DNA from 3 places in the Streptomyces changanensis genome. Region 3 is predicted to be linked to each of the others. Evidence: riboswitches for the same ligand, from Rfam matches in the RefSeq annotation. Region 3 holds a riboswitch; each other region holds the start of a gene.

Region 1 (4,261 bases), 3.8 Mb from region 3:
CTTCCGGGACTGGGCCGGGCAGATGATCCGGCACGGCGGCGGGCCGCGCGGCGGGGTGGCGCGGGCCGTGAAGCGGATGCGGGCCTACCTCGTCGACCTGATCCACCGCAAGCGGGAGGGGTTGGGGCGGGGCGGGGACGACGACCTGATCTCCGGGCTCATCCGGGCCTCCGACCACGGCGAGCACCTCACCGAGAACGAGGCCGCCGCGATGGCCTTCATCCTGCTGTTCGCCGGTTTCGAGACCACGGTCAACCTCATCGGGAACGGCACGTACGCCCTGCTCCGCGACGACGGCCAGCGCACCCGCCTGCAGCGGTCGTTGGCCGCCGGGGAGCGCGGCCTGCTGGAGACGGGCGTCGAGGAGCTGCTGCGGTACGACGGGCCCGTGGAGCTCGCCACCTGGCGCTTCGCGACCGAGCCGCTGACCCTCGGCGGGCAGCGCGTCGAGGTGGGCGAGCCCGTGCTGGTCGTCCTGGCGGCCGCCGACCGGGACCCCGAGCGGTTCGACCGGCCGGACACCCTGGACCTCGCGCGGAGCGACAACCAGCACCTCGGCTACGGGCACGGCATCCACTACTGTCTGGGCGCGCCGCTCGCCCGGCTGGAGGGGCAGACAGCCCTCGCCACGCTGCTGACGCGCCTGCCCGACCTGCGCCTCGCCGTCCCCCCGGAGGAGTTGCGCTGGCGCGGCGGACTCATCATGCGGGGACTGCGCACGCTGCCGGTGGAGTTCACGCCCGAGGCAAGCTGACACTCCGTCATAACTGTGATCTTCGCGTAATCTCCCCTGCATCGACTTGTGACTGGCGTTCGAATGCCGCTACGTTCACCGTCACCTCAGCAGTCACGCGAAAGGTCCAACGCATGCGCTCCGGGAACGGACGACACCGTCGACCCCGTCAGGCCCCCGCCCTCGTCGTCGCCGCGGGGGTGACCGGATCCGCGATCGCCCTGCCGCTGCTCGGCGCGGGTACCGCGTCCGCGGCCGACGCCGAGACCTGGAACCGGGTCGCCGAGTGCGAGACCGGCGGCATGTGGAGCGCCGACCTCGGCAACGGCTACTACGGCGGCCTCCAGTTCTCCCAGGAGACCTGGCAGGCGTACGGCGGCACGGCCTACGCGCCCCGCGCCGACCTCGCCAGCCGCGCCCAGCAGATCGCCGTCGCGGAGAAGGTCTTCGCCGCGCAGGGCGCCGCCGCCTGGGAGACCTGCGCCCCCATCGCCGGCCTGACCGTCGGCGGCGGCTCCACCGCGGAGACCGACCCCGGCACCTCGCCCGCCCCGTCGGCGAGCGCCGAGGAGCCGGAGGCGTCCGCCGAGCCCGCCCCCGACGCCGGCACGCCCTCCACGGCGGACCGGCCCGCGACCGGCACCGAGGCCGCCACCGTCTCCGGCACGCCTGGCTCCGGTGCGACCGGCGCCACCGCGGGCTCCGGCGCCACCGCCGGGCCGACCGCGCCGGCGACGACGCCGACCGCCCCGGGCGCTTCCCCCGCCGAGCCGTCCCCGACGGCCCCCGGCGAGGCCCCCGTCGACGGCGGGGTCCCGACCCCCGCGTCCGGCAACGGCAAGCACCGCGGCGAGCCGGCCAAGGAGGAGGGCGCGACCGGTCCGACGGCCCCGGTCCCCGGTGACGGCTCCGTCGACACCGGCGCCGCGGTCGAAGGGCGCGGAACGGGTACGCCCACCTCGCGGGGTGACGCCGCGGCACGTACGGCCGACGGCCTCGCGGCCGACGGCACGTACACCGTCCGGCCCGGCGACAACCTCTGGGCCATCGCGGACGCCCACGAGGTGCCCGGCGGCTGGACGGCCCTCTACGACGCCAACCGCGAGGCCGTCGGCACCGACCCGGACCTCATCGTCCCTGGCCAGAGCCTCGATCTCGCCCAGCCCAAGGGGTAGTTACGGGCTGAATGTCCGTTTCTGGGAAGTGAGACAAGAGTCTCTTCACCCCAACTGGCGCGTCGCCGCCGCCCGGTCCGTCCGTTTCGGCCCCTACCTGCGCAAACACCCCTAAGGGGCAGGCAAGTAGGGGCGGATTGACCCGAATGTCCCCCTTTGAACTTCGGGTCGGTCTGTGATTACCGTCGAGACCAGCTCGCCACCGCGGGCCCCGTCCGACCGGTAACGCCGAATCCTGCCGCCGGCGACGGGAACAGTCGACGCTTCCAGCGCCGTGGGCAGGAGCGGGGGACCCAAGGTAAGCGCCGGGGCCGGGCCGTCGAAGGACGGCCGGGACCGGCTAGGGGTGAAGCCGTGCGCCACCCAGCGCACGGCCGGGCACTCACCAGGCCCGAACCCGACAGCTCACCTCGTAGGCGTCGGTGAGGAGACACACCCATGCTTTCTTCCGGTAAGCGCAAGCACCGTCGCCCGTCCAAGGCCGTCCGTTTCGCCGCCTTCGCCGGCATCACGGGTGCCGCCGTCGCCGCCCCGCTGCTCGGCGCCACGACCGCGAGCGCCGCCACCGCCGCCGAGTGGGACCGCGTCGCGCAGTGCGAGTCCGGCGGCGACTGGTCGATCAACACCGGCAACGGCTACTACGGCGGCCTGCAGTTCTCCGCCTCCACCTGGGCGGCGTACGGCGGCACCGCGTACGCCCAGACCGCCGACAAGGCCTCCAAGTCGCAGCAGATAGCCGTGGCCGAGAAGGTCCTCGCCGGCCAGGGCAAGGGCGCGTGGCCGAGCTGCGGCGTCGGCCTGTCCGGTGCCGCGTACGACGGCGCCGCCGCCGAGCGCACCGCCGAGGAGCCCACCACGCGCAGCGAGCAGCGCACCACGCCGAAGGCCGCGACGCCCAAGGCCGCCCCGAAGTCCTCCGGCACCGTCACCACCCCGACCGGCGAGAAGGTCGAGAAGGGCGACGGCGAGTACCGCGTCAAGGCCGGCGACACGCTCAGCTCCATCGCCACGGCCGAGAAGGTCGCGGGCGGCTGGAAGAAGCTGTTCGACCTGAACGAGGACATCGTCTCCGACGCCGACCTGATCTACCCGGGCCAGCAGCTCCACCTGAGCTGACCCCCCGCGGCGACCGGCCCCGGCCCCGACGCGCCCTCCACCCGGGGGTGTGCCGGACCGGGGCCCTCCGCCGTCAGGACCCCCGTGCGAAACGGGGCGAACCGGGCCAGGACGGATGAGTGTCGACCCGCTCAGCGTGATTACTCATCAGTAGGAACGCTGTCAGTTCGTCCCGACTCATGGGTGGTTGTGCCCTTTTTCGTCCCAGGAGGCGGGCGGTCGCGGGCACCGGCCCCGGAGCCGGTTAGGCTCTTGCCGCAAGGGTGAAGCCCCTGCACTCCACGCGTCACATCCCAGAAGGAGATGCTCGTGCCGTCCATCGACGTCGTCGTAGCCCGGGAAATCCTGGACTCCCGAGGCAACCCCACGGTCGAGGTCGAGGTCGGCCTCGACGACGGCAGCACCGGCCGTGCTGCCGTCCCCTCCGGTGCCTCCACCGGTGCGTTCGAGGCCCTCGAGCTCCGCGACGGTGACAAGGACCGCTACCTCGGCAAGGGTGTCGAGAAGGCGGTGCTCGCCGTCATCGAGCAGATCGGACCGGAGCTCGTCGGCTACGACGCCACCGAGCAGCGGCTCATCGACCAGGCGATGTTCGACCTGGACGCCACCCCGGACAAGTCCTCCCTCGGCGCCAACGCCATCCTCGGCGTCTCCCTCGCCGTGGCGCACGCCGCCTCCGAGGCCTCCGACCTCCCGCTCTTCCGCTACCTGGGCGGCCCGAACGCGCACCTGCTGCCGGTGCCGATGATGAACATCCTGAACGGCGGCTCGCACGCCGACTCCAACGTGGACATCCAGGAGTTCATGATCGCGCCGATCGGCGCCGAGTCCTTCTCCGAGGCCCTGCGCTGGGGCACCGAGGTCTACCACACCCTCAAGAAGGTGCTGAAGGAGAAGGGCCTGTCCACCGGCCTCGGCGACGAGGGCGGCTTCGCCCCGAACCTGGAGTCGAACCGCGCCGCGCTCGACCTCATCCTGGAGGCGATCAAGCAGGCCGGCTACACCCCGGGCCGCGACATCGCGCTCGCCCTGGACGTCGCCGCGTCCGAGTTCCACAAGGACGGCGCCTACGCGTTCGAGGGCAAGTCCCGCACGGCCGCCGAGATGACCGAGTACTACGCCGAGCTCGTCGAGGCGTACCCGCTCGTCTCCATCGAGGACCCGCTGTTCGAGGACGACTGGGACGGCTGGAAGACCATCACCGAGAAGCTCGGCGCGAAGGTCCAGCTCGTCGGTG
Region 2 (4,261 bases), 1.3 Mb from region 3:
GGAGGCGGCGCTGGACCGCCTGGCGAAGCTGGTCGCCGAAGGCATGGAGGAGCTGCCCGAGACCGTCTGACGGTCCCCCGGCAGCACCACGGAACACGGAGCCGCACCCCCTGGTCGGGGGGTGCGGCTCTTCTCGTTGCCGGGGCGGGCGCGCGGGCAGCCGGAGGGGAATTCCCGGCGCGAGAGGGATTACCAGGGCGGACGGGCGCTTTCCCCGGATGAATTCCCGGCCGTCGACGCATTACGACATGCCGGCGTCGCGTCGTCGCGCATCCCCGCCACCATTTCCCGCACCGCGTTCCGCAGCCGCCCCCATTCCGGGCGCCCGGCGGAGGCGAAAAGATTCGGGCCGCGCTCGCCCTTTTTGTATACGAGGCCGCTGTTAATGCCGTGCGCCGGCCGTGTTTACGGGAGGTTGCGAACCCCTCACACCGTTCGCGCGGCGCAGCCGGTGGGAGCCGCGCCAGCGTTCGGCGTGCTGCGCGGTGAGCGCCCGGGCGCGCTCGGCGTCGCCGCGGGCGACGGCGTCGACGATGGCGCCGTGTTCGGCCCAGGCGTCCGTCGGGTGGGCGGGCTCGTCCACCACGTACATCCAGGCGATCTTGTGGCGCAGCTGGGTGAGCAGCGAGGTGAGGCCGGGGCTCGCCGACGCCTGGGCGAGCGTCTCGTGGAACCAGCCCCCGAGCGCCCGCAGGTCCTCACCGGGGCCGCGGCGGGCCCCCTCCTGGCCGAGCCGGACGAGGCCGCGCAGCACCTTCAGGTGGGCGTCGGTGCGCCGCTGGGCGGCACGGGCGGCGCCCAGCGGCTCCAGCAGCGCGCGCATCTCCAGGAGGTCGGCGGCCTCCTGCTCGGAGGGCTCGGCGACGCAGGCGCCGACGTGACGGCGGGAGGTGACGAAGCCCTCGGACTCCAGCGTGCGCAATGCCTCGCGGACCGGTACGCGGGAGACGCCGTAGCGGCGGGCGAGCTGCTCCTCCGTCAGGCGGCTGCCGCGCGGCAGCGCCCCGGAGACGATGTCCGCCCGGATCGCCGTGCACACCGAATGCGCGGGAATGCGCATACCGAACCTCCGAACCGCTCCGCCCACCGTTTAATCCGCGCGACACCCAGGAGTTCGACGCTGTTGCGGTGACTCTATGGCAAGCACACCGATTTTCCGATGCCGGGCCGGAATTCATGGTGCTTTTTTGGACGTGCGCGGGCGCGCGGGAGGGTGTCCCGCCGACCTGTTCGGCGGGACACCCCTGGGGGCCACAATGGTGCGGAGGCCCCGGCTCGTCGGCGAGCGGGGGCCTCCGTGAGCGGGTGGCGGGTCAGACGTTGACGCCGCGGGCCCGGAGGTAGGACACCGGGTCGATGTCGGAGCCGTACTCGGCGCTCGTGCGGGCCTCGAAGTGGAGGTGCGGGCCCGTGGAGTTGCCGGTGGAACCGGAGACGCCGATCTGCTGGCCCGGCGCGACGCTCTGGCCGACGGAGACGCTGACCGAGGCGAGGTGGCCGTACTGGGTGTAGGTGCCGTCGTTCATGCGGATGACGACGTTGTTGCCGTAGGCGCCGCCCCAGCCGGCCTCGACGACGGTGCCGAGGCCCACGGAGACGACGGTGGAGCCGTAGGCGGCGTGGAAGTCGACACCGGAGTGGCTGCCGGAGGACCACAGCGCGCCGCCCGACTGGTAGGCGGTGGAGACGTACGAGCCGGCGACGGGCAGCGTGAAGCTGTTCAGACGCTTGCGCTCGGCCTCGCGGTCGGCGCGCTCCTGCGCCTCGCGGGCGGCCTCGGCGCGGGCCTCGGCCTTGCGGGCCGCCTCGGCGCGGGCCTCGGCGTTGCGCTTGGCGGCCATCTCGGCCTCCGCCTGGCGCTCGGCGACCTCGGCGGCCAGCTCCTGCGCCGACGCCTGGTCCGCGACCTCGTCGGCCAGTTCGTAGTCGGCGATGGCGGTGGTGAGCCCGGCGTCCTCCGGGGCCGCGGTCCGGTCGGCCTCGGCGGCGAAGGCCGGGGACGCGAGGGTTCCGATGACGCCGGAGGTGGCGAGTGCGGCGACGCCGGCGGCGTGGGCGCTCTTGCGGCTCAGACGGCTGGGGGCGCGGTGCTTCCCGGCGGCACGGGTGAACGCCATGAAGTGGATGTGTCCTTTCCTTCCCTCTCGCCTACCGGGTTAGCTGACGGGTTCGGAGCAGGAAGGTCTCCTACGGGCCCCTCCGCGCGGTGGCGAAGGCGTCCGATTCACCCCAGGGGACGGTGGGTCCCCGGTTCCCCAGGCTCGCGCCTGACGGGGATTCGGCGATCGCTGCCCGATGCCGCGGGTGCGGCGGATCATGCGGGCGGACAGCGACTAAGACGCTAAGTGGCTGATCTTCCAATAACCAAACGGACACGGTTTTTTGTAGCGCACGCCACAGTGCAGACACCCCACCTTGCCCACAAAACGGACACCCGGCCGAGGAAGGGAGGAGCCCCGGCATCCCTGGGGACGCCGGGGCTCCGTGTGCCCCTCCGAGTGCCGGGGCCGGCGGGAACCCGAGGTTCCGCGCGCCGCGGCTCCGGACCGGGTGTCAATCAGCCGGCGACGACGGTGACTTCACCGATGCCGAGCGCCTCCACCGGCGCCTTGATCCGCGCGGCGTCACCCACGAGCACGGTGACGAGGCGGTCCTGCGGGAAGGCGCTCACGACCGCGGCCGTGGCCTCCACCGTGCCCGTCGCGTCCAAGCGCTGGTACAGCCGGGCCTGGAAGTCGTCCGGGAGGTGCTGCTCCACCTGGTCGGCGAGCGTGGCCGCGACGGACGCCGCCGTCTCGTACTTGAGCGGCGCGACGCCCACCAGGTTGTGCACGGCGGCGTCACGCTCCGCGTCGGTCAGCCCCTCGGCCGCGAGGGTCCGCAGCACCTTCCACAGGTCCTCCAGGGCGGGGCCGGTGTTGGGGGTGTCCACCGAGCCGCTGATGGCGAGCATCGCCGCGCCCGAACCGTCCGGCAGCGACCGCAGGACCTGGCCGAAGGCCCGCACGCCGTAGGTGTAGCCCTTCTCCTCGCGCAGGACGCGGTCCAGGCGCGAGGTGAGGGTGCCGCCCAGGCAGTACGTGCCGACGATCTGGGCCGGCCACACGCTGTCGTGCCGGTCGGGGCCGACGCGGCCGATGAGCAGCTGCGTCTGCACGGCTCCCGGCCGGTCCACGATGACGACGCGACCGGTGTCGTCGGCGGTGACGGCCGACGCGGCGCGCTCCCGGGGCGCGTCGCCCGTCCACGCGCCGAGCGTGTCGGCGAGGACGGCGTCCAGGTCGATCCCGGTCAGGTCGCCGACGACGACCGCCGTCGCCGACGCGGGACGGACGTGGGCCTCGTAGAAGGCGCGCACGGCCGCGGCGTCGATCCGGGCGACGGTGTCCTCGGAGCCCTGACGGGGGCGGGACATGCGCGAGGTGGCCGGGAACAGCTCGGCGGAGAGCTGCTTGGCGGCGCGGCGCGCCGGATTGGCCGTCTCGTGCGGGATTTCGTCGAGCCGGTTCCGCACGAGGCGCTCGACCTCGCCGTCGACGAAGGCGGGGGCCCGCAGCGCCTCGGCGAGCAGCCCGAGGGCCTTGTGCAGCCGGGAGGCCGGCACCTCCAGCGAGACCCGCACGCCCGGGTGGTCGGCGTGCGCGTCGAGCGTCGCGCCGCAGCGCTCCAGCTCCGCGGCGAACTCCTCCGCGGAGTGCTTGTCGGTGCCCTCGGACAGGGCGCGCGCCATGATCGTGGCGACGCCGTCGAGGCCCTCCGGCTCGGCGTCCAGCGGGGCGTCCAGGACGATCTCCACGGCGACGACCTGCTGGCCGGGACGGTGGCAGCGCAGGACGGTCAGCCCGTTGTCCAACCGGCCCCGCTCCGGGGCGGGGAAGGCCCACACGCGGGGCGCGCCGGCCTGCGGCTGCGGGTGGAATTCCATGCTGGTCAGAGACACGGCAGCGTCGCTCACTGGTCCGTACCCTCCTCGTCGTCGCTGTCGGTCGGGTCGCCGTCGGCGCCCTTGGCGGGCTCGTAGACGAGCACCGCGCGGTTGTCCGGGCGCAGCCGCTGGGCGGCGACCTCCCGGACCTCGTCCGCGGTGACGTCCAGGACGCGCTGGACGGCGGTGAGGGCGAGCTGCGGGTCACCGAAGAGGACGGCGAAGCGGCACAGTTCGTCCGCGCGGCCGGCGACCGTGCCGAGGCGGTCCAGCCACTCGCGCTCCAGCTGCGCCTGGGCCCGCTCCATCTCCTCGGCCGTGGGGCCCTCGGCGGCG
Region 3 (4,261 bases):
CGCGAACTACGCCTCCGGGAGTGTGAGCAGCCTGCCGCTCGCGTCCGACGGCGCCGTCGACGGGCCGCCCGTGGTCCTCGCGCACCACGGCTCCGGCCCGGACCCGGGCCGGCAGGAGGCGCCGCACGCCCATCAGGTCGTCGGGGTCCCGGGCGGCCGGTGGGTGCTCGGTGTGGACCTGGGCACGGACTCGGTGCGGGTCTGCGCGCCCGACCCGGACACCGGCGGGCTGCGGGTGCACGGGGAGACGGCGCTGCGGGCGGGTTCGGGGCCGCGGCACCTCGCCTTCCACCCGGACGGCGAGGTCGTCTACGTCCTGCACGAGCTGACACCGCAGCTGACGGTGTGCCGGTGGGACAGTGCGTCAGGAGTGCTGGAGCCACTCGCGGAAGTCGCCGTGGACACCGACCCGGCTCCGGAGGGCGGCCGGCTGCACCCGTCGGTCGTCAGCGTCGCGGCGGACGGGCGCTTCCTGTGGGTGGCGGTGCGCGGCAGCGACAGGCTGCTCACGCTCTCCCTGGAGGACGGGGCGGAGAAGCCCCGCGTCACGGGGAGCGTGGGCTGCGGCGGCGTCTGGCCGCGCGACGTGGTGCTCGACGCCCCGGGCCGCCGGCTGTACGTGGCCAACGAGTGGTCCGGCGACGTGACGTGGTTCGACGTGGACCCGCAGACCGGGACGCCACACCTGGCGGGCGCCCTGGAGGTGCCGGCCGCCGCCTGCGTCGTCCTCGACTGAGCGGCCCCCGCGCGGCGGGCACGGCAGGGGTGCCGGGACGCGTCGCCGTCCCGGCACCCCGCGCCGACGGTGTCCGTCAGCGCACGCGGCCGTAGTAGACCGCCTTGGACCAGATCCGCTCCTGCTTCACCACCGAACCGGCCTTCGGGGAGTGCCAGATCTTGTTGCTGCCGGCGTAGATGCCGACGTGGTAGACCCGCCCACCGGAGTGGAAGAACACCAGGTCGCCCTTCTGGCGGCCGGCGGCCGAGATGTGCCGGGTCTTGTTGTACTGCTGCTGCGCGGTGCGCGGCAGCGTCTTGCCGGCCTGCTTGTAGGCGTAGAGCGTGAGCCCGGAGCAGTCGAACCGCTTCGGGCCGACGGCGCCGTACTTGTACGGGGAGCCCTTCTTCGAGGCCGCCACGTTGAGCGCCTTGACGGCGGGCGCGGGAGCCGCGGCCTCCGCTTGCGGGGCGACACCGGGGGCCAGGAGCGAGCCGCAGACTGCGGCGATGGTGAGAGCCGAGACCGTACCGGTCCGGGACAGCACGGACGGGACATTCATCTGCGCGGTCATGCGCAACCCTTCGTCATCCGCCTGCGAAGGATGACCTGTCGGGTTCGGGCTGGCGAAGTTGCCCGGCCGCTGACGCGGCTTCACCCCAAGGGACGGCCGTGGTGCACACGTCCCGTACTGCTGGGTCCTCCACTCCTGCCGATTCACATACCGTCGACTCAGTCATCCGGGCAGCGGCAGGACTCGGCGTCCGCCCGGACCGCCCCGCCACGGCGGCGAGGGCTTGTCGTCGTCACGGATCTTGACCCATGTCGAGCCGAAAGTTCGAACAGATTCGGCTTTTTGTGAGACTCCTCACCGCGCACACCTTCCTGACATTCCGGGTGTTTCCGGGCGGGGCGAGGTGGCCTGAAACCCCCTGTGAACAGGGAGATTCGCGGCGGAATCACCCCTTCCGATTGCGGCCGTCCGCGCGGCGTCGCCGCAGCCTGCGATCTGGGTCTCGATGCACGGGTGAATACCGGTCACCCACGTGCGCCCCCGACCTCGTTCGATTCCAGCCGGTCCGTCGCTCCCCGGCACGGGACGCGGCCCGGGGCCGGTCGCATCGGAACGCCCCGCATCGGAACGCCCCGTACCGGAACGCCCGGCGCGTGCGCCTCCGTACGCTTCCGTGCCCCGGGAGCGGATCCCTCCCGCCTCCGATCGGGTTCAGCGTGAGGGCTGTACTCCGGGCATGAGAGCGATCCAGGTGTTCTCGCTCTCCTTCAGGACGTAGATCGGATCCGTCCTGCGCTGCCAGTCCAGGGGCACGACGTAGTAGCGGCCCGCGCGTTCGAGGAGGAGGCGCAGTCCCGTGTAGCGGTGGCGGTGCGGGAGGTCGGCGCCGAGGTGCTGGTAGGTGACCGCCGGTGAGGCGATGGCCAGCCGCTGGGTGCTCAGGACGACGACGGCGGGCCACCGGCGCACGGTGCGCGCACGGTCCCGGGCGTCCCGCTCACCGAGGTGCCCGGCCACGAGCGTGAGGGTCCAGAACAGCAGGAGCAGCGCGGCGAAGACCGGTACGGCCCTGCCCCACAGGCCCTCCGGGCGTCCGCCCCGCACGGTCGGGCTCTGCCCCAGCAGGAGGCCCACGGCGAGGGTGAGCGGCGCGACCCAGCCGTAGGGCTGGATCCGCTGCCACAGGACCAGCAGCACCAGACCGGCGACCGCGAACACCAGGTGGAGGCGCGCCAGCCACGCGAGGACCGTCGCGGCGGCCCTGACCGGCGGCCGCTCGCGAGCTCCGGCCCGCGCGAACAACAGGACCACCACCAGGACCGCGCCGACGGTCAGGACCTCCAGGCGGAGCAGGTGCAGGCTCTGCAGCGCCAGGTGGGAGAAGGCGAAGTCGAGGGACGCGGGCCCCAGGTGGAAGTACCCGTAGAAGCGTCCCGTGTAGATCGCGCCGAGGTAGAACATGAGGGCCGCGACGAGCGACGCCTGCGCCACGAGGGCCTTGACGAGCGCGGTGCCCGACGTGTCGCCGCCGCCCGCCCGGCCCTTGGCGAGGGGTTGCTCCGCCGGGGCCCCGCTCACGGGGCGTCGGGCGGGACTTCGACGCCGGGGCTCTCGGGACCGGGGGTCTTGGGCCCGGGGGTCTTCGGATCGGGGCTGACGATCGTCTGGGTGGGCGCGACCCCGGGGTCCGTCGTCGTCGCGCCCCGGTCAGTGGGCGGTTGCGGCACCTGGGGCACCTGGTAGTGGCCCGTCCGGCTCGCGTACGGCGACGACGGCGTACCCGGCGGCGTGGCGGTCGGCGACTCGGGCAGGAGGCTGCTCGACGGCGACGCCGGCGGGTCCCCCGGCTCGGCGGACGAACCGCAGGCGGCCGCTCCCCCGACACACACCAGAACCAGCACACCGGCACGGGCCGCGCGCCCGATCACCCTGTCGACCATGTGACCTCCCGAGTCGCCGGTGAGCGTAGCCCCGTCGGGCCCCCGCTCCCGCGCGCCCGGCGGCCGGGGCCCGGGCGCGCCCACCCGATCGGCCGTACACCCGGTACGGCGCCCCTGCCGGGCGCCCACCCCCGAGGGGCGCGTGCCCCGGGCGTCCGGACCGGCGATGGCGGTCGGGGGAACGCCGGTCGGTCGAGGACTCGCGGCCGACTGCCGCCGGCCTGGCGGCGGACGATCCGCGCCCGCACGTCCGAGCCGTCGGCGGGCGGGGTGGAGATGGGCGGGGTCCCCGCTCACCAGCGTCGGGCGCTGATGGGCGGGGTCCCCGCTCACCAGCGTCGGGCGCGGCAGTGCGGAGTGGAGCGCCGGCGGGCGCGAGCACCCCCTCCGACAGTCGGCGGATCGCCTCCCGGTCCGCCCTCCGCTCCCCCGGCGGGTATGCCGCGACCGCGTCGTCCTCGAGCCGCGACGCGGCCACACCGGAAGCGTCGCGCGTCGGACCGGCTCGTGGAGCCGTGCGCACCGGGGGCGTCGATCCTGCGCTCGTCGGCGTCCCGGCGGCGGTGCCGGGACCTCGGGTCGCGGCTGCTGACCGGCGAGCGGCTCGTCGCCGTGGCCCCGCCCGGGCACCCCCTCGGCCGAGCGGCGGCCGCGTCACCCTGCGTGACGCGGCCGCCCATCCGTGCGCTTGCATGCCCCCGGGCACCGGCCCGCGCGCGGTGGTCGACGACGCCGACACGCCGACGCTCGTCCGGCGTAACGCCCCCCGTCCCGCCGTCCGGGCCCTGCTGGACCCCACCCGCAGGGCGTTCGCCCCGTGGCCGCCGGCCACGGCGGCGGGACCGCCCGGCCGGCCGACATGGAAATCATCGATCCGGGAATGCGTCACCGGGTGTGATCGTTGATCCCCGGATGTACCGACCGATGACGACGTAAGGATCGACCGCCCGTGAGCAAGGTCCCCTCCCTCATCCTGAACAACGGTGTCTCCATGCCGCAGCTCGGCTTCGGCGTCTGGCAGGTCCCGGACGACGAGGCGGCGAGCGCCGTGGGCACCGCCCTGGAAGCCGGTTACCGGAGCGTCGACAC

Evidence for each region. Region 3 has a riboswitch for cyclic di-AMP ahead of NRO40_RS28295 (C40 family peptidase). Riboswitches for the same ligand answer to the same signal wherever they lie in the genome.
Region 1: linked by a shared signal. The riboswitch ahead of NRO40_RS11875 (LysM peptidoglycan-binding domain-containing protein) and the one ahead of NRO40_RS28295 (C40 family peptidase) in region 3 are both predicted to bind cyclic di-AMP.
Region 2: linked by a shared signal. The riboswitch ahead of NRO40_RS22615 (M23 family metallopeptidase) and the one ahead of NRO40_RS28295 (C40 family peptidase) in region 3 are both predicted to bind cyclic di-AMP.

Annotation. Positions count from the first base shown of each region.
Region 1 is NZ_CP102332.1:2,682,004-2,686,264, reverse strand. Features, by position in the region: gene NRO40_RS11885 (cytochrome P450 family protein) at 1-754, shown strand, start outside; gene NRO40_RS11880 (transglycosylase family protein) at 868-1,908, shown strand; cyclic di-AMP (ydaO/yuaA leader) riboswitch at 2,169-2,342, shown strand; gene NRO40_RS11875 (LysM peptidoglycan-binding domain-containing protein) at 2,347-3,024, shown strand; gene eno (phosphopyruvate hydratase) at 3,334-4,261, shown strand, end outside.
Region 2 is NZ_CP102332.1:5,106,469-5,110,729, reverse strand. Features, by position in the region: gene NRO40_RS22625 (HPr family phosphocarrier protein) at 1-70, shown strand, start outside; gene NRO40_RS22620 (GntR family transcriptional regulator) at 383-1,060, opposite strand; gene NRO40_RS22615 (M23 family metallopeptidase) at 1,314-2,117, opposite strand; cyclic di-AMP (ydaO/yuaA leader) riboswitch at 2,131-2,294, opposite strand; gene NRO40_RS22610 (M16 family metallopeptidase) at 2,558-3,925, opposite strand; gene NRO40_RS22605 (M16 family metallopeptidase) at 3,952-4,261, opposite strand, start outside.
Region 3 is NZ_CP102332.1:6,446,490-6,450,750, reverse strand. Features, by position in the region: gene NRO40_RS28300 (lactonase family protein) at 1-736, shown strand, start outside; gene NRO40_RS28295 (C40 family peptidase) at 813-1,292, opposite strand; cyclic di-AMP (ydaO/yuaA leader) riboswitch at 1,296-1,458, opposite strand; gene NRO40_RS28290 (hypothetical protein) at 1,944-2,810, opposite strand; gene NRO40_RS28285 (hypothetical protein) at 2,807-3,172, opposite strand; gene NRO40_RS28280 (aldo/keto reductase) at 4,122-4,261, shown strand, end outside.